Regions from separate parts of the Streptomyces sp. NPDC102274 genome, predicted to be linked through region 3. Evidence: riboswitches for the same ligand, from Rfam matches in the RefSeq annotation. Region 3 holds a riboswitch; each other region holds the start of a gene.
The links. A riboswitch is a leader RNA that binds a small molecule or an ion and turns the genes downstream of it on or off. The one in region 3 is predicted to bind cyclic di-AMP.

Region 1 (7,392 bases), on a different contig from region 3:
GACCCCCGAGGACGTCAAGACCCACTGGCTCCGGATGAAAGCGGTCGAGAAGCAGCGCGACTCGGTCACCGACGGAGTCCCCCTGGGCCAGCCCGGCCTCGCCCTCGCCGCGAAACTCGCGGGCCGCACCCGCACGGCCGCCCTCGACGTCCCGCTCCCGAAGGGCGAGGGCGTCGGCTACGAACTGCTGGCCCTGGCGGTACGGGCGGAACAGGCCGGGGTCGACCCGGAGGCGGCACTGCGCGCGGCGGCCCGCGTATACAGGGACGCGATCCGCACGGCCGAGGGCCACGCCGGATAGCCGTACGGCGGCAGCGGGCGCCGCGTCGGCGGCCGCCCGTACCCCGTCGGCGACGCCGGTTACTGTCAGGGGCATGCACCACCAGCCCGCCCCCATATCCCCGGCCGCGCCCGCTCCCGAGCTGTTCACCTGGGAGTTCGCCACCGATCCGTACCCCGCCTACGCCTGGCTGCGCGAGCACTCTCCCGTGCACAGGACCGCGCTGCCCAGTGGGGTCGAGGCGTGGCTCGTGACGCGGTACGTGGATGCCAGGCGGGCCCTCGCCGACGCGCGGCTCTCCAAGAACCCCACGCACCACGCCGAGCCCGCGCACGCCAAGGGGAAGACCGGCATACCCGGCGAGCGCAAGGCGGAGCTGATGACACATCTGCTCAATATCGATCCGCCCGATCACACCCGGCTGCGCCGGCTGGTGTCCAAGGCGTTCACGCCCCGCCGCGTGGCCGAATTCGCGCCGCGCGTACAGGAGTTGACCGACCGGCTCATCGACGACTTCGCCGCGGAGGGCGAGGCGGACCTGATCCATGACTTCGCGTTCCCGCTCCCCATCTACGCGATCTGCGATCTGCTCGGGGTGCCGCGCGAGGACCAGGACGACTTCCGCGACTGGGCGGGCATGATGATCCGGCACGCCGGCGGGCCACGCGGCGGGGTCGGGCGCTCCGTCAAGAAGATGCGCGGCTATCTCGCCGACCTCATCCACCGTAAGAGGGCCGACCCCGGCGACGATCTGATCTCCGGACTCATCCGGGCCGGCGACCACGGCGAACATCTCACCGAGAACGAGGCCGCGGCGATGGCCTTCATCATCCTGTTCGCCGGTTTCGAGACGACCGTGAACCTCATCGGCAACGGCATGTTCGCGCTGCTGCGCCACCCCGAGCAGCGCGCGCTGCTCCAGCGCTCGCTCGACGCGGGGGAGACCGGCCTGCTCGCGACGGGGATCGAGGAACTGCTGCGGTACGACGGTCCCGTGGAGCTGGCGACCTGGCGGTTCGCGACCGAGCCGCTGACGCTCGGCGGACAGCGGATCGCGACGGGCGATCCGGTCCTGGTCGTCCTCGCCGCCGCCGACCGTGACCCCGAGCGCTTCACGGATCCGGACACGCTCGACCTCTCCCGGCGTGACAATCAGCACCTCGGATACGGACACGGCATCCACTACTGCCTCGGCGCGCCACTGGCCCGGGTGGAGGGACAGACCGCGCTCGCCACCCTGCTGACCCGGCTGCCCGATGTGCGGCTCGCGGGAGATCCTGCCGATTTGCGCTGGCGCGGAGGGCTCATCATGCGTGGATTGCGCACGCTTCCGGTGCAGTTCACGCCATTGTCCGGCTGAAGGGCGGCCGGCTCGGGTTCCTGACGGCCCGTCAAGACTGTGACTTTCACGTGATCTCCGCTGCATCGACTTGTGACAGCAGTTCGAGTACCGCTACGTTCTCGAAAACTCAGCCGCCACACGCAGCAGTCGAAACATCAGTCACACGGAAGGCAATCGCATGCGCTCCGGGAACGGCCGACACCGTCGACCTCGCCAGGCCCCCGCTCTGATCGTCGCGGCAGGGGTGACCGGCTCGGCGATCGCTATTCCGCTGCTCGGTGCCACCAGTGCCGGCGCGGCCGACGCCTCCACCTGGGACCGCGTCGCCGAGTGCGAGAGCGGCGGCATGTGGAGCGCCGACCTCCGCAACGGCTACTACGGCGGACTCCAGATCTCCCAGGAGACCTGGGACGACTTCGGTGGCGCGGAGTACGCGGCCAGCGCCGACCTCGCGAGCCGCTCGCAGCAGATCGCGATAGCCGAGAGGATCCTCGACGCGCAGGGGCCGCGGGCATGGGCCAGTTGCGCCGCGATCTCGGGGCTGACGGTGGGCAGTGCCGCGCCGGGCGTGGACCCCGGTACGACGCCCGAGGCGACACCCGAGTCGTCCGCGCCCCCCAAGCCCTCCGAGACGTCCGGGAAGACCGAGAGCTCCAAGCCCTCCGAGGCGTCCGGGAAGACCGGGAGTGCCGACCCGTCGGACACCTCCTCGGGCACCTCCACGGACACCCCCACGGACACCTCCTCGCCCACGCCGGACGCGACGGTGCCCGACGGCGTGACGCCCGCTCCCTCGGACTCCTCGGGGGCCCTTGGCTCCTCCGGGTCCGCCGACGACGACGCCAAGGGCAAGCACCGCGGCGACGCCGCCCCGGACGATGCCGCGCCGGGCAATTCGGGCGAAGGGCGTGAATCCGGCCGTCATGCCTCGCGAGGTGACGGATCGACACGTCATGCGGGCGGCGCGACGGACAAAACGGAAGGCGCGGGCGTGGCGGATGGTGAGTACACCGTCCGTGCGGGCGACTGCCTTTGGCTCATCGCCGACGAGCGCGAGGTGCCCGGGGGGTGGACCGCGCTCTATGAGGCGAACAAGGACACCGTCGGCGCCGACCCCGACCTGATCCTTCCTGGCCAGACCCTTGATCTCGGCGTGAAGTAAGGGCAGTTAGGGGCCCTATGTCCACTTCTGTGAAAGTGAGACAAGGGTCTCTTTGCCGCAACTGGGGTCTTTTGGCCCGTCGGTTGGGCCGTTTCATCTCCGACCTGCGCAAATGAGGTCGTTCCAGGGGGAGGTAAGGGCGATTTTTCCTTGATGTGCTTCTTTGAACAACGGACAGACCTGTGATTACGGTCTGAACCGCTCGCACCGCGGGCCCCGTCGACCGTCACGCCGAATCCTGCCGTCGGTCGGGGGGAGTAATCGACGCGTCATGCGCCGTAGGCAGGAGCGGGGGACCCAAAGGTTCGCGCCGGGCTCCAGCCGTCGAGAGACGGCCGACGACCGGCTTGGGGTGAAGCCATGTGCGACAGAGCACATGGCCGGGCAACTCACTTGGCCCGAACCCGACAGCTGACCTCGTAGGCGTCGGTGAGGAGATGTTCCATGCTGCTGCGTTCCAGCAAGGCCAAGCACCGCCGCCCGTCGAAGGCCGTCCACTACGCCACGCTCGCCGGGGTCACCGGTGCCGCCGTCGCCGCCCCGCTGATCGGTGCGACCTCGGCCTCCGCCGCGACCGCCTCCGAGTGGGACCAGGTCGCGCAGTGCGAGTCCGGAGGCAACTGGTCCATCAACACCGCCAACGGCTTCTACGGCGGCCTCCAGTTCACGCCGTCCACCTGGGCCGCCTACGGCGGTACCGCGTACGCCGCCCGCGCCGACCAGGCGAGCAAGTCCCAGCAGATAGCCGTCGCCGAGAAGGTCCTCGCCGGCCAGGGCAAGGGCGCGTGGCCGAACTGCGGCGTGGGCCTGTCCAGCGCCGCGTACGACGGCGGCTCGGCCACCCCGAGCACCCCGAGCACCCAGAAGCCGGCTCCCCAGCGGCAGGCGCAGCCGAAGCAGCAGTCCCAGCCGAAGCGGCAGGAGACCACGCGCAGCGCGGCCCAGCCGGCCTCGCGCGGCGAGAGCCGTCCCACGACGATCAAGGAGGGTGACGGCGAGTACAAGGTCAAGCCCGGCGACTCCCTCTCCAAGATCGCCAAGGCCGAGGACGTCAAGGGCGGCTGGAAGAAGCTGTTCGACCTGAACAAGGACATCGTCAGCGACGCCGACGTGATCTACCCGGGCCAGCAGCTCCACCTGAGCTGACCCACCGGGGAGCCTCCGGGGAACCACCGGGAACCCTCCGGGATCCCTGGGCCAGCGGGCCCCCTGGGACTCAGCCGGACCCCCCTGGGACCCGAGCCCCCCGGGACTCAGCCGGGAACCACTCGGGTCTCGTCCGGGCCCTACCCGATACCACCCCGGCCGGGCGCGTAATCCCCCGTACGCGCGCCGGGCCGGGGTTTCGGCTGTGGCGCGCCCGTGGGCGGCTGTGGCTCCGGCGGTGGGGGAATCGGGCCTCATTATTTCGTCTTAGGGGGCGGGCACCGGCCGACCGATGACCCCGCGCCGGTTAGTCTCTTGGCGCAAGGCCAATGAGACCCTGCACTCCAAGCGTCACATCCCAGAAGGAGATGCTCGTGCCGTCCATCGACGTCGTCGTAGCCCGGGAAATCCTCGACTCCCGAGGCAACCCCACGGTCGAGGTCGAGGTCGGCCTCGACGACGGCAGCACGGGTCGTGCTGCTGTCCCCTCCGGTGCCTCCACCGGTGCGTTCGAGGCCCTTGAGCTCCGCGACGGTGACCAGAACCGCTACCAGGGCAAGGGTGTCGAGAAGGCCGTCCTCGCCGTCATCGAGCAGATCGGCCCGGAGCTGGTCGGGTACGACGCCACCGAGCAGCGCCTGATCGACCAGGCGATGTTCGACCTGGACGCCACCCCGGACAAGTCGTCGCTCGGCGCCAACGCCATCCTCGGCGTCTCCCTCGCCGTCGCGCACGCCGCCTCCGAGGCCTCGGACCTCCCGCTCTTCCGCTACCTCGGCGGCCCGAACGCGCACCTGCTGCCCGTTCCGATGATGAACATCCTGAACGGCGGCTCGCACGCCGACTCCAACGTGGACATCCAGGAATTCATGATCGCCCCGATCGGCGCGGAGTCCTTCTCCGAGGCCCTGCGCTGGGGCGCCGAGGTCTACCACACCCTCAAGAAGGTCCTGAAGCAGAAGGGCCTCTCCACGGGCCTCGGCGACGAGGGCGGCTTCGCGCCGAACCTGGAGTCCAACCGCGCCGCGCTCGACCTCATCCTCGAAGCGATCAAGGAGGCCGGTTACGTCCCCGGCCGCGACATCGCGCTCGCCCTCGACGTCGCCGCCTCCGAGTTCTACAAGGACGGTTCGTACGAGTTCGAGGGCAAGTCGCGCTCGGCCGCCGAGCTGACCGAGTACTACGAGGAGCTCGTCGCCGCGTACCCGCTCGTCTCCATCGAGGACCCGCTCTTCGAGGACGACTGGGCCGGCTGGAAGGTCCTCACGGACAAGCTCGGCTCCAAGGTCCAGATCGTCGGCGACGACCTGTTCGTCACCAACCCGGAGCGCCTCGCCCGCGGTATCGAGGAGGGCTCGGCCAACGCCCTGCTCGTCAAGGTCAACCAGATCGGTTCGCTGACCGAGACCCTGGACGCCGTCGAGCTGGCCCAGCGCAACGGCTTCAAGTGCATGATGTCCCACCGCTCCGGTGAGACCGAGGATGTCACCATCGCCGACCTCGCCGTTGCCACCAACTGCGGCCAGATCAAGACCGGCGCCCCGGCCCGCTCCGAGCGCGTCGCCAAGTACAACCAGCTGCTGCGCATCGAGGAGATCCTCGACGACGCGGCGGTGTACGCGGGCCGCAGCGCGTTCCCGCGGTTTCACTCCGCGAACCATTAAGAGGATGCGCTCTTCCTGATCCTGTGGATACGAGGGCGAGGGGCGGCTCCGCCCGTCGCCCGTACGTCCCCGGTCGCGGTCCCGTACCGTGTCCGGGGACGTACGTACAACAGGGGACGTAACAGGGGAGGCGAGCCATGGCCGGGAACCGGGACCGGTTCTCCACCGCGACCAGACTGCGACTGCTCGGCGAGCAGACGGCCGCCCGGGTCTACCGCTCGCAGAACCGCAGGCAGGACCGCCGCTCCCGGCTCACCGGCCGGGCCGCCTTCCTCGCCCTGGTCGTGTGCACACTGGTGGTGGCGCTCGCGTATCCGATGCGGCAGTACGTGTCGCAGCGGAACGAGATCGCCGACCAGCAGCGGCTGACCCGCGAGGCGAAGCAGCGGGTCGAGGAGCTGCGCGACGAGAAGGCGCGGCTCCAGGACGACGCGTATGTCCAGCGGCTGGCCCGGGAGCATCTGCATTACGTGATGCCGGGGGAGACCGGCTACATCGTGATCGACCCGGATGTGAGCGAGCAGCGCCGCGAGGAGCAGGGGGCGACCGACCGCCCCTGGTACTCGAACGTGCTGGACGGCGTGGACAACGCGGACCGCCCGGACAGATAGCCCGCACAGAAAGTCCTGACATATACGGCAGGACATGCAGCAGGACATACAGCAGGACATATGGCCGGAAACAAGAGACTCAGCACCCCAGAGCCACCCAGAACCCCCAGAGCCACCCAGAACCACCCGGAATCGCAGAACATACCTAGGCAGGCATGGACACGCCCCCTCCGCAGACCGAACGCACGGAACCCACCGACGCGGACGTCGCGGCATTCGAAGAACAGCTCGGCCGCCCGCCGCGCGGCCTGCGGGCCATCGCGCACCGCTGCCCCTGCGGCCGGCCGGACGTGGTGGAGACCGCCCCGCGGCTTCCCGACGGCACGCCCTTCCCGACGACGTACTACCTGACCTGCCCGCGCGCGGCCTCGGCCATCGGCACGCTGGAGGCGAACGGCGTCATGAAGGAGATGACCGAGCGCCTGGCGACCGACCCCGAGCTGGCCGCCGCGTACCGCGCGGCCCACGAGAACTACCTCGCGCGCCGCGACGCCATCGAGGTCCTGGAGGGCTTCCCGAGCGCGGGCGGCATGCCGGACCGGGTGAAGTGCCTGCACGTCCTGGTCGGCCACTCGCTGGCGGCCGGGCCCGGGGTGAACCCGCTGGGTGACGAGGCGCTCGCGATGCTGCCGGAGTGGTGGGCGAAGGGCCCGTGTGTGACGCCGTGCGTGTCTGATCCGTCCGGTGATCAGGGGGATGACGAGGGGGATACGGAATGACCAGGGTCGCCGCCATCGACTGCGGTACGAACTCGATCCGCCTGCTTGTCGCGGACGCTCACCCCGAGACCGGTGAACTGGTCGATCTCGACCGCCTGATGAAGATCGTCCGCCTCGGCCAGGGCGTGGACAGGACGGGCCGCCTCGCCCCCGAGGCGCTGGAACGCACCTTCGCCGCCTGCCGGGAGTACGCCGCCGTCATCAAGGAACACGGCGCCGAGCGCATCCGCTTCGTCGCCACCTCCGCCTCGCGCGACGCGGAGAACCGCGACGAGTTCGTCAGCGGGGTCCTGGACATCCTGGGCGTGGAGCCCGAGGTGATCACCGGCGACCAGGAGGCGGCCTACTCCTTCACCGGCGCGACGAAGGAGCTGGGCCCGGTGGACGGGGACAGCTACCTGGTCGTGGACATCGGCGGGGGCTCGACCGAGTTCGTCGTCGGCAACGACCACGTGCGCGCCGCGCGCT
Region 2 (7,392 bases), on a different contig from region 3:
TCCCGGACGATGTCACCAACCGATGTATTCATGCGATAAGAACATCGCAATTCTCCGATACGCGCACCCCAGCCCGCCCCCGCCACACGCCGTCACGCCCCGGACGAAAAGCCGCTACATTGCGTGCTGTCATTTAACGGAACGGGAATCCGGGGTACACGTGCAGGTTCGGGCGGAGCAGGTTCGGGCGAAAGCGACGCGCAGGTTTCTCCTGGAGGCCGCGGCACATTTGTTCGATGAGCGCGGCTATGCCGGTACCAGCATCAGCGATATCAGCGCGCGGTCCGGCCGTACCAGCGGGGCCATCTACTTCCACTACGCCAGCAAGGAGAATCTGGCCCTGGCCATTGTGGAGGAGCATTTCGCGACCTGGCCGGAGCTGATCGGCCGTTACAAGGCGGCCGACCGCCCGGCGCTCGAAAGGCTGGTCGCCCTGAGTTTCGATGTGGCCAGGGCTTTCCGTGACGATGTCGTCATCCGCGCCGGATCCCGGCTGTGGGCGGAACGCGCGGCCATCGACGTCACGTTGCCCCGGCCCTTCGTCGGCTGGCTGGAGACGGTCACCGCGCTGCTCGAAGAGGCCCGCGCCGAGGGAGCGCTCGCCGAGGGCGTGTGTCCCGAAGTGGCCGCGCATGGACTGGTCTGCGCCTTCTTCGGGCTGCATACGGTCTCCGACGCCCTGGAGGGACGGCGGCAGATCGAGGAGGGGCTGTCGGATCTCTGGCTGCTGCTCCTGGCCGCGCTTCAGACGGACCCCGACCCGGCGCTGCTGCTCGCGCGGGTACATGAGCGGGAGCGCCAGGAGGGAGCGACGGACGACCGCCGGGCGCGGTTCGCGGGCCGGGTGCTCACGAAGAGCGGCTGACCGCGCGGCCACCGATCGGGGCCAGGTCGCGCCCGGCGGCGTACGCGCGCTCAACCAGCGCCCCTGCCCGGCGAGTTGGGACGTCATGACTGCGGGCAGGGGATATGACGAGGCGGACCGGACGCGCTTCCCACACTGGACACGCGTCCCGCGCCGGACGCGTCCCGCACTGGACGCGCCTTCCGCGGGTGACGGCCGCTCAGTTCTCCTCGAAGTAGGCGTCCAGGACGGCGTCGAGTCCTTCCGTCCATTCCTTGAGCCGGTTCCTGGTGTCGGCCTCGACCTCGGCGTCGAACCAGCGTCGCTCCGACATGTGCACCGTCACCGTGAACCGACGCCCGAACCGCGGTGTCTTGATCTCGACCGCGCCGATCTCGTTCCACCAGAAGTCGGCCTCCTGGTCGTCAAGACGGAACCGGACGCCCTCGCTGTCCGCGGTGATCGAGCCGCGGCGGTCGACGGCCTCGAAGACGGGGCCGTCCTTGACGGGGGCGTCCTTGGCAGGGGTGTCCTCGGCGGAGGAGTCGTCCTGTGAGGGGGCGTTCCCCTCCGAGGAGGCCTCCTTCGCCGCTTCGGCCTTACCGGTGGTGCTGTCCGCGTCGAGGGCGGGCTCATCGGGAACGTCCTCCGGGAGGGCGTCCGAGGGGGCGCCGCCTTCGGGCGCGCGCTCCTCGGACTCCGCCTGCTCCGGGTCCGTCTCCGCTGTCCCGGCGGGGCGGGGGACCATGAGGCCGGGAACGTACGCCGGGTCTTTCCCCACGGCACGCTCGGGCCAGATATTCGAGTCTATGCGCTGCTCCACGTCCGGAAGTATGGACGAGAATCCTGTGCGAGCACAGTCCGGCTCGCGTCCGGCCGCCGACGCGCGGCATCTGGCCGCTCGTACATGGCCGGGTATGTCGGATCGACGCTGGTCATCGTGACGGCGCCGATCTGGACGGCGCGGAAGGCGAGGTGTGGGTTTTCCCGGGGCCGGCGGCCTGGGAACGCGAGAACGCGGGAACAGCAGGAACGCGGCAGGCCGGACAAGCCCTCAGGGCTGTCCGGCCTGCCGCGCAGGGTGTGAGGGCCTGTCAGTAGGGGCCGTTCACGTTGTCGATCGAGCCGTACCGGTCGGCCGCGTAGTTGCTCGCGGCGGTGATGTTGGCGACCGGGTCGTAGCTGTCCGTCGACGTACCGGGCACGTGGTAGGCCTGGAACGTGGGGTCGATGACCTGCAACAGCCCCTTGGACGGGGTGCCGGCGGCGGCGTTGGAGTCCCAGTTGTTGATGGCCGACGGGTTGCCCGAGGACTCGCGCATGATGTTGCGGTAGATGCCGTCGTAGGAGCCCGGGATGCCCTGCGCCGCCATGACGTCCAGCGACTCCCGGATCCAGCCGTCCAGGTTGTCGGAGTACGTCTTCGCGGACGCCTCGACGGCGGCGCCCGTATCGGCCGAGGCGCCCTGATCGGCCGAGGCACTCTGGTCGGCCGTGGCGCTCTGGTCGGCCGTGGCGCTCTGGTCGGCGGTGGAGTCGGCCGGGGCCTGCGACGCGGACTCCGACGCGGACTCCGTGCCGAGCGTCAGCGTGAGACCGGGTTGGATCAGCGACGGGTTGCCGCCGATGGCACTGCGGTTGTCCTCGTAGAGCTTCTGCCAGCCACCGCTGAGCCCGTACGCGTCCGCGATCTTGGACAGCGAGTCCCCCCAGACCACGGAGTAGGTCGCCGGGGTGTCCTGGTGCACGGCGGCGGTCGGAGCCAGGTCCACCTTGGCGGTGGCGGCGGTGTGCTCCGCCGGGGCCGCTTCCGCGGTGGTCGCGGCCAGCAGGGGGAAGGCGAGTGCGGCACCGCCCGTGCCCGCGGTGACGAGGCCTCTGGCGAGGGGACTGTTCTTGGGACGGCGGTGCTTAGCCTTTGAGGCCATGACGAATTCCTCTCCTCCGCCTGCGAGGTGAGCTGTCGGGTTCGGACTGGAGATGCCCGGCCGCACGGTGAATGCGGCTTCACCCCAAGCCGGTCCGGAGTACGGATCGGCGACTTACCTGGGTCCCCCGCTCCTGCCGTACGTGGGTGGGTGTCGGTTTCCGGACGGCGGCAGGATTCGGCGTTCCATCCGGAGTGACGAGAACGTAAGCGAGGACATCGGGATGAAACAAGACCCGAATTCACAACGGAATCCAATTCGCGAATCCGGCCCGGAAAGGATCTCGTTAACCACCCGCTACCGGGGCGCTCAACTCGCCTTCCCTGCGGACGAAATGGGCGAGGAGGCCGACCACTGCGACCCGGCACTTACGTGACACACATCACGCCCATGACGGAAATGCGCAGCTCACAAGGGTCCCGAGAGAGTGGAAAGTCGCCTGAACGCTACAGAAATGGACTTCAGGGAGAACAGCGATAAATCGCCCATAAAGGCACTATGCGCCACACTCGATCCAGCTCCCGCACTCCGATCTATGACCGGGAATGCACGCGCCCCACAGGGCACCTCATCGCACATGATCACGCATTCCGCCGGCCGCCTCGGACGGGCCCTGACGGACCCCGGGCGAGCCACTTATCGTGGCCAATTGAACGCTCGACGCCATTGAATTGGCGGAGCTGTACGCGTTCCTGACCCCCTATCGAGTCCGAACAACGACGGGCCACGTTCCAGTTCCGCGGCAACATTTCACCGAGGAGCTGATCGAATTCAACGATCACCCTTTCACCAAAAGGCAGTTCACGGCCGAAAGGGGAGCGCGGCCCACTCCCACGCTCCCCTTTCGGCCGCCTGTGCGTACAGCGCGCATGCGGTGCTCCACGCTCAACTCGGAGAGCCGGCACACCGGTTCGTCGCTGTCGCCGTCGCCGGGCGATAGCCGGGAAGGCGATAGCCGGGAAGGCGATCGGACCGAGAACGGGCGGAGCGCGGACGCTCCGGCTCGGTGACAGCGGCGGGCCCCGTCGGTCGAGGGCCATGCCAGATTTGCCCGCCATTCCCCTTTCGTGGGTAAAGGTGACATCCAACGTGACCTGGCTCCCGACCGACCGCTTCACGGCCGGCATCGATCCGCCCACGCCTCCGCCCACGCCCCGGCCCACGGCCGCGCCCGTCAGCCCAGGCTGACGGGTCGTTGGCCGATGCCTGGGCTGACGGGCGGGACGCGAGGCTCAGTCCGCTTCCGTGATGTCCTCCCGCCCCGCCGCCGTGAAGCCGAGGAGCGCGCGGCTGCGGGTGGTGTCGAACAGCGAGGCGTGTCCGTCGAGCGCGCCCCGGATCTCGCTGGTGGGGTGGTGCGTCTCCAGCAGTTCGCGGGTGGGCTCCAGGGCGGCGCTGTCGGGCGCGGCCACGTTGACGACATGGTGGCCCGTGAGGTCGGCCGTCAGGGCGGCCCGTACAGCTCGGGCGGCGTCCGGGGTGTGCAGCCAGCCCCACAGTTCACGGCGGTTGGACGCGGGGTCGCCGTGCACCTCGGCCAGCCGTTCCCGCAGCCGGTCGCCCGCCCCGACGAACGGGAACCGCAGCATGACGGTGACCGTGCCGTAGCGCCGTGTCGTGAACTCCGCGGCCTTCTCCGACATGACCTTGGACAGACCGTAGGAGTCGACGGTGAGGTCCGGGTGGTCCTCGTCGACGGGGACGTACACCGGGTGCAGGTCCCGGTCGGCCCACGCGATGCCGACGGCCGCCGCGCTGGAGGCGCCGACCACGCGAGGCACCCCGAGCCGGCCCGCCTCCTGGAACACCAGATAGGCGGCGAGCACGTTGGCGCGCAGTGTCTCTTCCTCCGACACGATGCCGGGCGCCGGGTACGCCGCGAGATGTACGACCCCGGCGAACGCACCCTCCTCCCCCGCCGCCTCCCGGGCGGCGGCGAAGCTCTCCGTGACGGTCTTCGCCTCGCTGAGGTCGCCGGTGACGAACCGGACACAGCCGTCCTCGCCGTCGCCCCGCTCCAGGTCGGCGCCCACGACGCGGAAGCCCGCGCCGATGAGGTCGGCGACAACGGCGCGGCCGATCCCGCCGGCCGCCCCGGTCACCAGTACCGTCCGGCCGCTCCTGTGTACCGTCCGCCCGCTCATCCCTTGACCGCTCCCATCAGTCCGTTGACGAAGTAACGCTGGGCGCACAGGAACAGGACGATCACCGGGACCACCATGATCAGAGCCGCCGCCATCAGCGAGTTGTACTGCACGACGCTCTGCGACTGCATCGCCTGGAGCGCGATCGGCAGTGTGTACGTGTGCGGGTCGTTCAACGAGATCCGGGTGAGCTGATACTCGTTCCAGGTCGGGATGGCCGTGAGCAGCGCGATGGTGATGACGGCGGGCCTGGCCAGCGGCAGATAGATCCGGCTGAAGATCCGCAACTCACCCGCGCCGTCCATCCGCGCCGCCTCGCGCAGTTCCCCCGGCACCGATGTGAAGGCGTTGGTCAGCATCAGGATCGCCAGCGGAGCGCTGCCGTTGACGAACGGCAGGATCAGGCCCCAGTGGGTGCCCAGGATGTCGAGCTTGCTCTCCAGCAGCACGATCGGCAGCAGCGTCACCACTCCGGGCACGAAGAGCAGCACCAGGAACAGCCGGTACAGCCACTTCTTGCCGGGGAAGGCCAGCACCGAGAAGGCGTACGAGGCGGCCGAGTAGACCACCACGACCAGCACGGTCGTCAGGACGGTGACCTTGACGCTGTTGAGGAAGTAGTCGAAGAAGTCGAGCTTGTTCCAGGTGTCGGCGAAGGTACGGAGGGTCGGGTCGTGCGGTATGAGGTGACCGCCCTCCTGCACCTCCTTGTTGGTCTTGAAGGCCGCCGAGACCATCCACAGGAAGGGATAGATACTGACCGCCGCGTAGCCGGCGAGCACGATCCCGACGACGGCTCGGACGGCGGTCCGGCCGACGGGCCTGCGGCCGCCGGTCCGCGGCACGGTCCGGTCCTGGGCGCGGATGCCCACCCGCCGTGGTGGGGAAAGCGTTTCGCCGCTCATCCCATCCTCCTCATCACCCGCTGGTTGATGAAGGCGACGACGAGGGCCGCCAGGAACAGGAGCCAGCCCAGGGCGCTGGCGAGACCCAGCGTCGGGGACAGCTCGGAGAGGAAGGCGAGCCGGTAGGTCTCCAGCCCCAGGACGCTCGTGGAGTCGCCCGGACCGCCGTTGGTCATGATCAGGAAGGACTGGAAGCCCTGGAGGGAGTCGCGCACATTGAGCAGCAGCACGACGACGGTGATCGGCTTCATGAGCGGCCATACGACCGTCGTGGTGGAGCGCAGCCAGCCTGCGCCGTCGATCTGCGCGGCCTCCAGCAGGGAGCTGTCCAGCGACTGGAGTCCGGTCAGATACAGCAGCATCGCGACCGGCACGGCCGACCAGACCATGACGACGATCATGGTGGCCAGCGCGGTGTTCGGATTGCCGAGCCAGCCCTGCGGCTGCTGGAGCGAGCCGAGGCCGACGGTCTTCAGCAGCAGGTTGACGGCGCCGTTGGGCTCCAGGATGTAGTTCCAGGCGAAGTAGACGGCGATTCCGGTCGTCACGTACGGCACGAAGTAGACGGAGCGCAGGACGCCCTGGAAGCGCTTGACCTGGTTCAGGACGAGGGCCAGCGGGAAGGCGACGAGCACGGTGAGCAGGGGGACCGCGATGACGACCCACAGGGTGTTGACCGCGGCCTTCTTCACGATCGGCCAGTACGTCGGGCTGCCCCCGAGCAGATCCGAGTAGTTGCGGAAGCCGCGCCAATTCCATTCGGGCCAGAAGCCGTTCCACTGGGCGAAGCTCAGCGAGAAGCCGTAGACGATCGTGTAGACGCCCATGACGGCGAACAGGACGATGGCGGGGGCGACGAAGAGGTAGCCCCAGGCGGCCTGCCTGCGCTTCTCGCGCAGCCCGCCGAAGAGTCCGCGGCGAGGTGTGCCGCCGTTCCGCTCCCCGGCGGACGAGGAGCCCGTGCCTCTCCCGGTGCCGGCGGCCGTCGCCGTACCGGTTCCGGCCGTCATTTGTTCTGCTCCGCCCAGTAGGACTTCAGCATGGAACTCATCTGGGCACCCGTGCTTTCCGCGCCGCGTGACTTGAGCGGGGTGAACTGGGCCAGTACGGCTCCGACCTTTCCGGGGTCGTACAGGCTGGGACGGTAGGCGGTATAACCGGCGTTGTAGGAATTCTTGCCGGACCCGAAGGCCGCCTCCATGGAATTCAGGACCGGGCCGAGCGCCTGGCTCTGATTCTTGTCGAGATCATTCGGCGGCACATCGAGTGCCTGCTTTCCGAAGTCGGCGGCTACATCGTCCTGCGAGAGGAACTTCAGCCACTGCAGCGCCTTGTCCTTCTTCTCCGATTTCCGGGTGATGGAGAGACCCGTGAGCGAGAAGGGCGAGAGCTGCAGGTCGGGGATGGCTGCGTCCTTCGGCGGCGGCACCGGAAACGTCATGAGATTGTTCGCGTCGTAGCCGTTCTCGGCGAGAAACGCCAGCGTGTAGGTGCCGCCGATGTCGAAGGACGCCTTGCCCTGGGCGAAGGCGAGATCCGCCTCGTCGATCCCCTTGGACTGGGTGCCCGGC
Region 3 (7,392 bases):
GTACACCGTGGTGTGAGCCGGCGTCGTGCGTGGGCGTGGGCGAGTACGTGGGTGGGCCTGGGTGAGTACGTGGGTGGGCCTGGGTGAGTACGTGGGCGAGTACGCGGACCTGTGAGCCCCGTGGACCGCGCGCCCGGCGCGCCGCCCCGCCCAGGTCCTTTCCGCCTCGTCAGCTTCGGGAGCCCTGTCAGCAGTGTCAGCCCTGTTGGTCCGCCCGTTCCGCGTAGCCGGCCCGTTCCCTCTGCTCCGCCGCGATCGAGGTCAGCTGCGTCAGGTTGTCGATACGCCAGTCCGCCGCCTCGATCACCTCCGGGTCGTCCGCCCACAGATAGCCCCACGGCCCGCGCCGCAGATGGGCGGCGCGCAGGCCTGCCTCCCGGGCGGGGAACAGGTCGTACGCGGGATGGTCGCCCACGTACACCGTCCTGTCGGGCGCCGCCCCGGACGCCTCGATGACACGCGCGAAGAACTCCGGTGACGGCTTCTCGACGCCCCACTCGCCCGAGGTGGCGATGAGATCGACGGGCAGATCGAGGCCGCGCAGTAGCTCCCCGGTCCTGACCGTCTGGTTGCCCGCGAGGACGACGCGGACGCCGAGGGACCGGAGGCTCGCCAGGGCGGGCCGTACATCGGGATAGAGATCGGACTCGTCGAGATGGTCGCCGCGGCCGGCGGCCTCCCTGGCGCGGTAGGCCTCGCCGACGTCCATGCCGGGCTTGATGAGGCGGAGGGCGTCGGCGTTGTCCCGGTTCTGGACGGTGGCGGCGCCGACGAGCGCGGAGATGGTGTGCCGGGGAATGCCCAGCCAGTCGGCCCAGGACGCCCAGTAGCGGTCGTCGCGGACGAGGGTCTCGCCGACGTCGAACACGATGGTTTCAATCACCGGTGTAAGCCTAGGTCCTGGCCGGCCGATCTTCGTGGATCAGCCCGCGGGCCACGAAGATCGACCGGCCAGGACCTGGGGCCTGCCTTCAAAGTCCCGGCTGCCCGGCGGCGGCCGGCACTACTTCGAAGACAGGCCCCAGGGGGACACGCTCTGCCGATTGTCAGTGGCTGGCCGTAGCCTTGCTCCTATGTTCGCTTCCTCGTCCACTTCTTCCCACGCTTCCGGTGACGGTGACTCGTTACGCGCCGTCAGGTCCGCCGCTGTCGTCAACGCGGAGATCCGTGCCCTGTGGGCGCGCGCCGGTGGCACGCTGCCGCCCGCCGAGCAGGAGCGCTACCAGCGGCTTCTGGTGGAGTGGGCCGCCGCCGTCCACGCGGATGTCGTCGAGGCCGCCTAGGACGTCCGTGCGCCGAGTGGTGATGATCTTGCTCCGGATGGCGTAGAGTTGCATTCAACGGCGCGGGGTGGAGCAGCTCGGTAGCTCGCTGGGCTCATAACCCAGAGGTCGCAGGTTCAAATCCTGTCCCCGCTACTGGAAGAAAACGAAGGCCCGGATTCCTGGTGAATCCGGGCCTTCGTCGTGTCCGCCCACCCGGCCGCCCGGTCCGGCTTACCCGCTCGACCTTTACGTCTTGACCTTTACGTAACGTCAAGTTCTACCGTCGAAGCCATGGAGTGGTCGATCCAGGAAATCGCGAAGAAAGCGGGCACGACGAGCCGCACGCTCAGGCACTACGGCGAGCTGGGGCTCCTTGAGCCCAGCCGTACCGGCAGCAATGGCTATCGCTACTACGGGCAGGACGCCCTGCTCCGGCTCCAGCGGATTCTGCTGCTGCGGGAACTGGGGCTCGGTCTGCCGGCGATCGCGCGGGTCCTCGACGGCCAGCAGGACACGGCCGCCGCCCTGCGCGGCCATCTGAAGCTGCTGGAGCAGGAACGCGAGCGCATCGGGCGGCTGATCGCCTCGGTGCGGACCACTCTCCACAAGACGGCGACGGGAGAGGAACTCATGGCCGAGGACGTACTCGACGGATTCGATCACACGCGGTACGAGGAGGAGGTGACCGAGCGGTGGGGCCGCGCGGCATACGAGAAGAGCGACCGCTGGTGGCGGTCGCTGAGCGAGGAGGAGCGGCGGGGGTACCTGGACCAGCACGAGGGCATCGCCCGGGACTGGGGGCGCGCGGCCGCGGCGGGGCTCGCCGCCGACAGCGACCAGGCGCAGGCGGTGGCCCGGCGTCACTGCGACTGGCTGTCTGCCACGTCCGAGCCCACCAGGTCGTATGTCATCGGGGTGTCGGCGATGTATGTCGATGACGCGCGCTTCGCCGCCACGTACGACAAGTACGGTGAAGGTACGGCTGTGCTCGTGCGGGATGCCATGAAGGTGTACGCCGAGCGCCACCTGACCGACTGATCGGGCCGTCGGCTCGCCGTTCCCCGGGAGCTTCGGCCGGCCGGCGGATCCGCCGCGGTAGTCCACTCGGCCGACGGCGAGTCGCCGCCCGGGGTGGCAGCGGCCAGCCTGGTGGAGCGCGGCACCGTCCGCAGCAGTCGGCGGACCGGGCAGGAGACCACTGGTGTGGAGACTGAGGAAGCTCGGAAAGGGCATCGGCGGCAGAGGCCGACGGGCGGCTGAGGAGGCCGGTCGCTGGGCAGGTCGTGGAACGGGTTTCTGGACGCCCGGCGACAATGTCCGCGGCGGCGGCCGGTATCCGGGCGGACGTGGCCGTACCGGACGCAGGCTGGTGCGGGTGCTGCCCGTGCTGGTGATCATTGCCGCGGTGATCTTCGACCTGGTGACCCCGACGCGCGTCACCGCGTCCCCCCTCTTCGCCGCGGCTCCGCTGATCGCCGCCCCGTTCTACCCGATGGCCGGCACCGTCATCATCGCCTTCACCTCGCTGGTCGCCGAGGTGGTGCTGCATACGCATGCGGACACCCAGTTCCAGGTGGAGTCGATCAGCGAGGTGCTGACGGTGCTGGTGGTCTCCCTGCTGGCGCTGTACATCAACGGTGTCGTACGGCGCAGCGGTGAGCGGCTGGCCTCCGCCCGCGTCATCGCCGAGACCGCCCAGCGCGCCGTGCTGCCCAGACCCGCCGAGCGGATCGGGGGGCTGCGGATCGCCGCGCGGTACGAGGCGGCGCAGGAGGGCGCGTTCATCGGCGGGGACCTCTTCGCCGTACAGGACACGCCGTACGGGGTGCGGCTGGTGGTCGGTGACGTACGGGGGAAGGGTCTTGACGCGGTCGAAGCGGTGGCGGTGGTCATCGGGTCCTTCCGGGAGGCCGCCGAGCAGGAGAGTTCGCTCGAAGCGGTCGCGCAGCGGCTGGAGCGCGCGCTCAGGCGGGAGGGGACGCGGCGGGACGGGCTCGATGTCTTCGAGGGGTTCACCACGGCCGTGCTCGCCGAGATCCCGCACGACGAGGGTGTGGTGCGGCTGGTCAACCGCGGCCACCCCGAGCCGCTGCTGATGCGCGGCGACGGCGAGGTGCGGATGCTCATCCCGAGCGACCCCGCGCTGCCGCTCGGGATGAGCGAACTGGGCTCGTGGCCGGACCGCGCGGAACAGGCCCTGTATCCGGAAGGCGCGACGCTGCTCTTCTACACGGACGGGCTCACCGAGGCGCGCGATGCCCATGGGGTCTTCTACGTCCCGCGCGAACGGCTCGACGGACGGGTTTTCCAGGGGCCCGACGAGATGCTCCAGGCGATCATCGACGACGTGCGGCGGCACACGGGCGGCGGGAGCCAGGACGACATGGCGCTGCTGGCGGTCAGCCGGCCCTCGGAGGGTGAGCCGGAGCGGCGCAGGACCATTCCCTTGGTGCCGTGAGTCGGCGGCCGGCGCCGTGAGGCGGACGCTGGTGCCGTGAGACGGCCGCGGCCGGCGCCGGAGCCGGCTCCCGCGACGGCACCGGAATCGCCCTCGCCGGAGCCCTCGCCACCGTCCGTAGTCGAGAGGTACCGCTCCGCATAACATTTGACACACCGTCAGAAATGCGAACCGCCCTGACGGGCCCTCAACTCGCCCGATTGCGTTCCTGTCTGTCCTGGTACGTCCGATGCGAAGTCGTTAACGATCACCCGGAACAGCTTGGAATAAGGCCCGGGTCTCTATTAACGTTCGATAACGCAGCGCGGTCGTCCCAGCCGTCGCAAGAGATGGCACCGTGCGCACGCGCCGAATCCCGCGAGGGAACCGGGGAACCACCAATTGGGGTGAATCGGGTGTCTTTTGTCGCCTTGTGCGGCAGGAGCGCCCGTAGGAGACCTTCCTGCTCCGAACCCGTCAGCTAACCCGGTAGGCGAGAAGGAAGGAAAGGAGCACGCCTCAGTGGCGTCCAACAAGCCTGCCCCCGAAGCCCTCTTCGAAACACGCTCCCCCGGCGACGAGCCGGACAGGGCATGGGGGGAATGGAACCCCACCGAGGAGTCCATACGGCCCGTACGCGGCAGGCACCGCGTCGCCAAGCAGCGCGGACTGGCCCGTAGCTCCACTGTCCTCGGTGTCGGCGTCATCGCCGCCGTCGGCGCGGGCGGCATCGCCACCGCGCAGGACAAGCCCGCGGTCTCCATATCCCTGCCCGACGCGATCACGGACAAGCTCCCGGACGCCAAGTCCCTGCCGGGAATGGGCTCCCTCGGGTCGGACGACTCCGAGCCCGAAACGCTCGCCGCCCCGCTCACCACCGCCGGGCTCACGGTCACGGACACCGAACAGGGCGCCACCGACGCGGGAGAGGCGCTGCGCGCCCGTATCCTCCAGCAGGCCGAGGCGCAGCAGACCGGGGCCGACGCGGCGCGGCAGGCGGCCGCGGAGTCGGCGGCGGCGAAGAAGGCCGCGGCCGAGGCCAAGAAGCAGCAGACCGAGGCCGAGAAGAAGATCGAAGAGGCGAAGAAGAAGGCCGAGGCGGAGGCCAAGGCCAAGGCGGAGAAGGAACGGCTGGCCAAGCTGGCCGCCAGCTACGCGATCCCCACCTCCTCGTACACGATCACCTCGACCTTCGGTCAGTCCGGCTCCCTGTGGTCCTCCGGCTACCACACCGGCCTGGACTTCGCCGCGCCGACGGGCACCCCGCTCAAGGCCGTGCACAGCGGCACCGTCAAGTCGGCCGGCTGGTCGGGCTCGTACGGATACCGCACGGTCCTGGAGCTCGATGACGGCACGGAGATCTGGTACGCCCACCAGTCGTCCATCAGCGTGAGCGCCGGGCAGAAGGTCACCACCGGCGAGGTCATCGGCAGGGTCGGCGCGACCGGCAATGTGACCGGCGCGCATCTGCACCTCGAAGTCCACACGGCGGGCGGCACGGGTATCGACCCGATGAGCTGGCTGCGCGGCAAGGGCCTCACCCCGTAGACCTCCCTTCCGCGGACCTTTCCTCCACAGACCTTCCCCGCGGGCATCTCCCCGCGGACGTTCCTCCATACGGCCCACATGAGGGCGCGGAGCGGAATAGGGCGGACTCCTCGGGGAGTTACAGCCGCCCGTGACCACTCTGCGCCCTCTGGGCTCCTCCGACCTGCACGTTTTCCCGCTCGCCCTCGGCGGGAATGTCTTCGGCTGGACCGCCGACGAGACGGCCTCCTTCGCCGTTCTCGACGCGTACGCCGCCGCGGGCGGGAACTTCATCGACACCGCCGACCTGTACTCCTCGTGGGCACCGGGAAACGAGGGCGGTGAATCCGAGACCGTCATCGGCAACTGGATCGCTTCGCGCGGCAATCGCTCCGAGGTGCTGGTCGCGACCAAGATCGGCGCGCACCCGCGGTACAAGGGGCTCCGGGCGGCCACCATCACGGCCGGCGTCGAGGAGTCGCTGCGCCGGCTCCGTACGGACCACATCGACCTCTACTACACGCACTTCGACGACCCCGAGGTCCCGGTCGAGGAGATCATCACCACCCTCGACCAGTTGGTGAAGGCGGGCAAGGTCCGCGCGATCGGCGCCTCCAACATCGACGCGGAGCGGCTGGCCGCGTCGCTCGCCTTCTCGGAGAGCGAGGGGCTGGCCCGTTATGTCGCGCTCCAGCCGCGGTACAACCTGGTCTCCCGGGACACGTACGAGGGCGACCTCCGGGACACCGTGCGGCGTCACGGCCTCTCGACCGTGCCGTACCCCGCGCTGGCCTCGGGTTTCCTCACCGGTAAGTACCGTCCTGGGACCACGGTCGACAGTCCTCGTGCCGGCAGGGCGGCCGAATATCTGAGGTCCGAGCGGGGCGCCAAGGTCCTGACCGCGCTGGACCGGATCGCCGGGGCGCGGGACGCCGAGATCCCGACCATCGCGCTGGCCTGGCTGGCGGCGCAGCCGACCGTGGTCGCACCGCTCGCGTCCGCGCGTTCGACCGAGCAGCTGCCCGCGCTGCTGGCGGCGGCTGACCTCGAACTGACGGGGGAGGAGCTGGCGGAGCTCACCGCGGCGTCCGCCTGACGCCCTCGTCGGACAGGTTTCTCATTGGCGGTACGGGTTGTAGCCGTCGTAGTCGATGTACGGCGGCGGTACCCGCACCCGGCCCGTGGCCCGCGCCGCATAGGTCAGCGCGGGCCCGGCTATCTCCCTGCGCTGCCACAGATGGTGCAGCAGTTCCTGCTCGCGCTCGATGAAGTCCGGGCCCACGGCTCCCCGGTGGGCTCGGTGGCGCAGAAACGCCAGGGAGGTCGCGAACGCCTCGTACTCCCCGACCGATCTGGCCGCCCCGGGGCCGTACGTACGGCCCGCGAAATCACGCGCCAGGGTGCGCGCCCGCATGGAGGAGAGCGCGAGGGGGGCTGCCGGGGTCAGCCAGCCGGCCGCGGCGTACGCGGGGAGCTCGGACCCGATCGTGCGCAGCTCGCGCTGGCGGCTCCAGATCACCAGCCAGGTCAGCAGGGCGAAGACCGGCACCATGAACACCCCGTACACCACATAGAAGCCGTACGGGCCGAAGGCCGGCCCCGATCCGTTCCACAGCGCGTGCAGGCCCATCGCCAGGGCCAGACCGAGCAGGGGCAGGGCGAACCGGCGGATCTTCTGGCGGCGGGCCGCCGTCGCCGCCAGGCCGAAGCCGATGCCGGTGAGCACGGTGAAGAGTGGATGGGCGAACGGCGACATGACGACCCGTACGAAGAAGGTCGCGGCCGTGACGGAGGCCAGGCCGGAGTTGCCCAGGTGCTGGTCCTCGCCGAAGGCGCTGCCGAGATAGAGGATGTTCTCGGTGAAGGCGAAGCCGGTGGCGCTGAACCCCGCGATCACGACGCCGTCGACGAGCCCGGTGAAGGTCCTGCCGCGGAAGAGGAAGATCAGCAGGATCGCGGCGGCCTTGGCGCTCTCCTCGACGACGGGGGCTATCACCGTGGCACCGAGGGATTCCGCGCCCGCCGGGTCGGCGGTGGCGGTGGCTATCCATTCGGTCGCGAACGAGTTCGCGATGATCGCGACGAGGGCGGCGGCGAAGGCACCCCACGCGAGGGCGAAGATCAGATTCGGCCAGGGGCCCGGCTCGACCCGGTCCAGCCAGC

Region 1: another riboswitch for cyclic di-AMP. It lies ahead of ACIRQP_RS30005 (transglycosylase family protein); the one in region 3 lies ahead of ACIRQP_RS38000 (M23 family metallopeptidase).
Region 2: another riboswitch for cyclic di-AMP. It lies ahead of ACIRQP_RS36525 (transglycosylase SLT domain-containing protein); the one in region 3 lies ahead of ACIRQP_RS38000 (M23 family metallopeptidase).

What each region holds. Positions count from the first base shown of each region.
Region 1 covers NZ_JBIWLW010000027.1:94,121-101,512, reverse strand. Annotated here, with positions in the region: gene ACIRQP_RS30020 (nucleoside triphosphate pyrophosphohydrolase) at 1-301, shown strand, start outside; gene ACIRQP_RS30015 (cytochrome P450) at 375-1,640, shown strand; gene ACIRQP_RS30010 (transglycosylase family protein) at 1,801-2,784, shown strand; cyclic di-AMP (ydaO/yuaA leader) riboswitch at 3,049-3,225, shown strand; gene ACIRQP_RS30005 (transglycosylase family protein) at 3,229-3,930, shown strand; gene eno (phosphopyruvate hydratase) at 4,299-5,594, shown strand; gene ACIRQP_RS29995 (septum formation initiator family protein) at 5,732-6,205, shown strand; gene ACIRQP_RS29990 (DUF501 domain-containing protein) at 6,361-6,924, shown strand; gene ACIRQP_RS29985 (exopolyphosphatase) at 6,921-7,392, shown strand, end outside.
Region 2 covers NZ_JBIWLW010000043.1:16,020-23,411, forward strand. Annotated here, with positions in the region: gene ACIRQP_RS36510 (ScbA/BarX family gamma-butyrolactone biosynthesis protein) at 1-32, opposite strand, end outside; gene ACIRQP_RS36515 (ScbR family autoregulator-binding transcription factor) at 230-865, shown strand; gene ACIRQP_RS36520 (hypothetical protein) at 1,065-1,667, opposite strand; gene ACIRQP_RS36525 (transglycosylase SLT domain-containing protein) at 1,939-2,772, opposite strand; cyclic di-AMP (ydaO/yuaA leader) riboswitch at 2,777-2,965, opposite strand; gene ACIRQP_RS36530 (NAD-dependent epimerase/dehydratase family protein) at 4,005-4,916, opposite strand; gene ACIRQP_RS36535 (carbohydrate ABC transporter permease) at 4,913-5,821, opposite strand; gene ACIRQP_RS36540 (carbohydrate ABC transporter permease) at 5,818-6,831, opposite strand; gene ACIRQP_RS36545 (ABC transporter substrate-binding protein) at 6,828-7,392, opposite strand, start outside.
Region 3 covers NZ_JBIWLW010000049.1:14,576-21,967, forward strand. Annotated here, with positions in the region: gene ACIRQP_RS37970 (hypothetical protein) at 1-16, shown strand, start outside; gene ACIRQP_RS37975 (HAD family hydrolase) at 197-880, opposite strand; gene ACIRQP_RS37980 (hypothetical protein) at 1,074-1,283, shown strand; tRNA gene ACIRQP_RS37985 (tRNA-Met) at 1,345-1,418, shown strand; gene ACIRQP_RS37990 (TipAS antibiotic-recognition domain-containing protein) at 1,557-2,303, shown strand; gene ACIRQP_RS37995 (PP2C family protein-serine/threonine phosphatase) at 2,497-3,723, shown strand; cyclic di-AMP (ydaO/yuaA leader) riboswitch at 4,060-4,213, shown strand; gene ACIRQP_RS38000 (M23 family metallopeptidase) at 4,225-5,250, shown strand; gene ACIRQP_RS38005 (aldo/keto reductase) at 5,381-6,325, shown strand; gene ACIRQP_RS38010 (PrsW family intramembrane metalloprotease) at 6,347-7,392, opposite strand, start outside.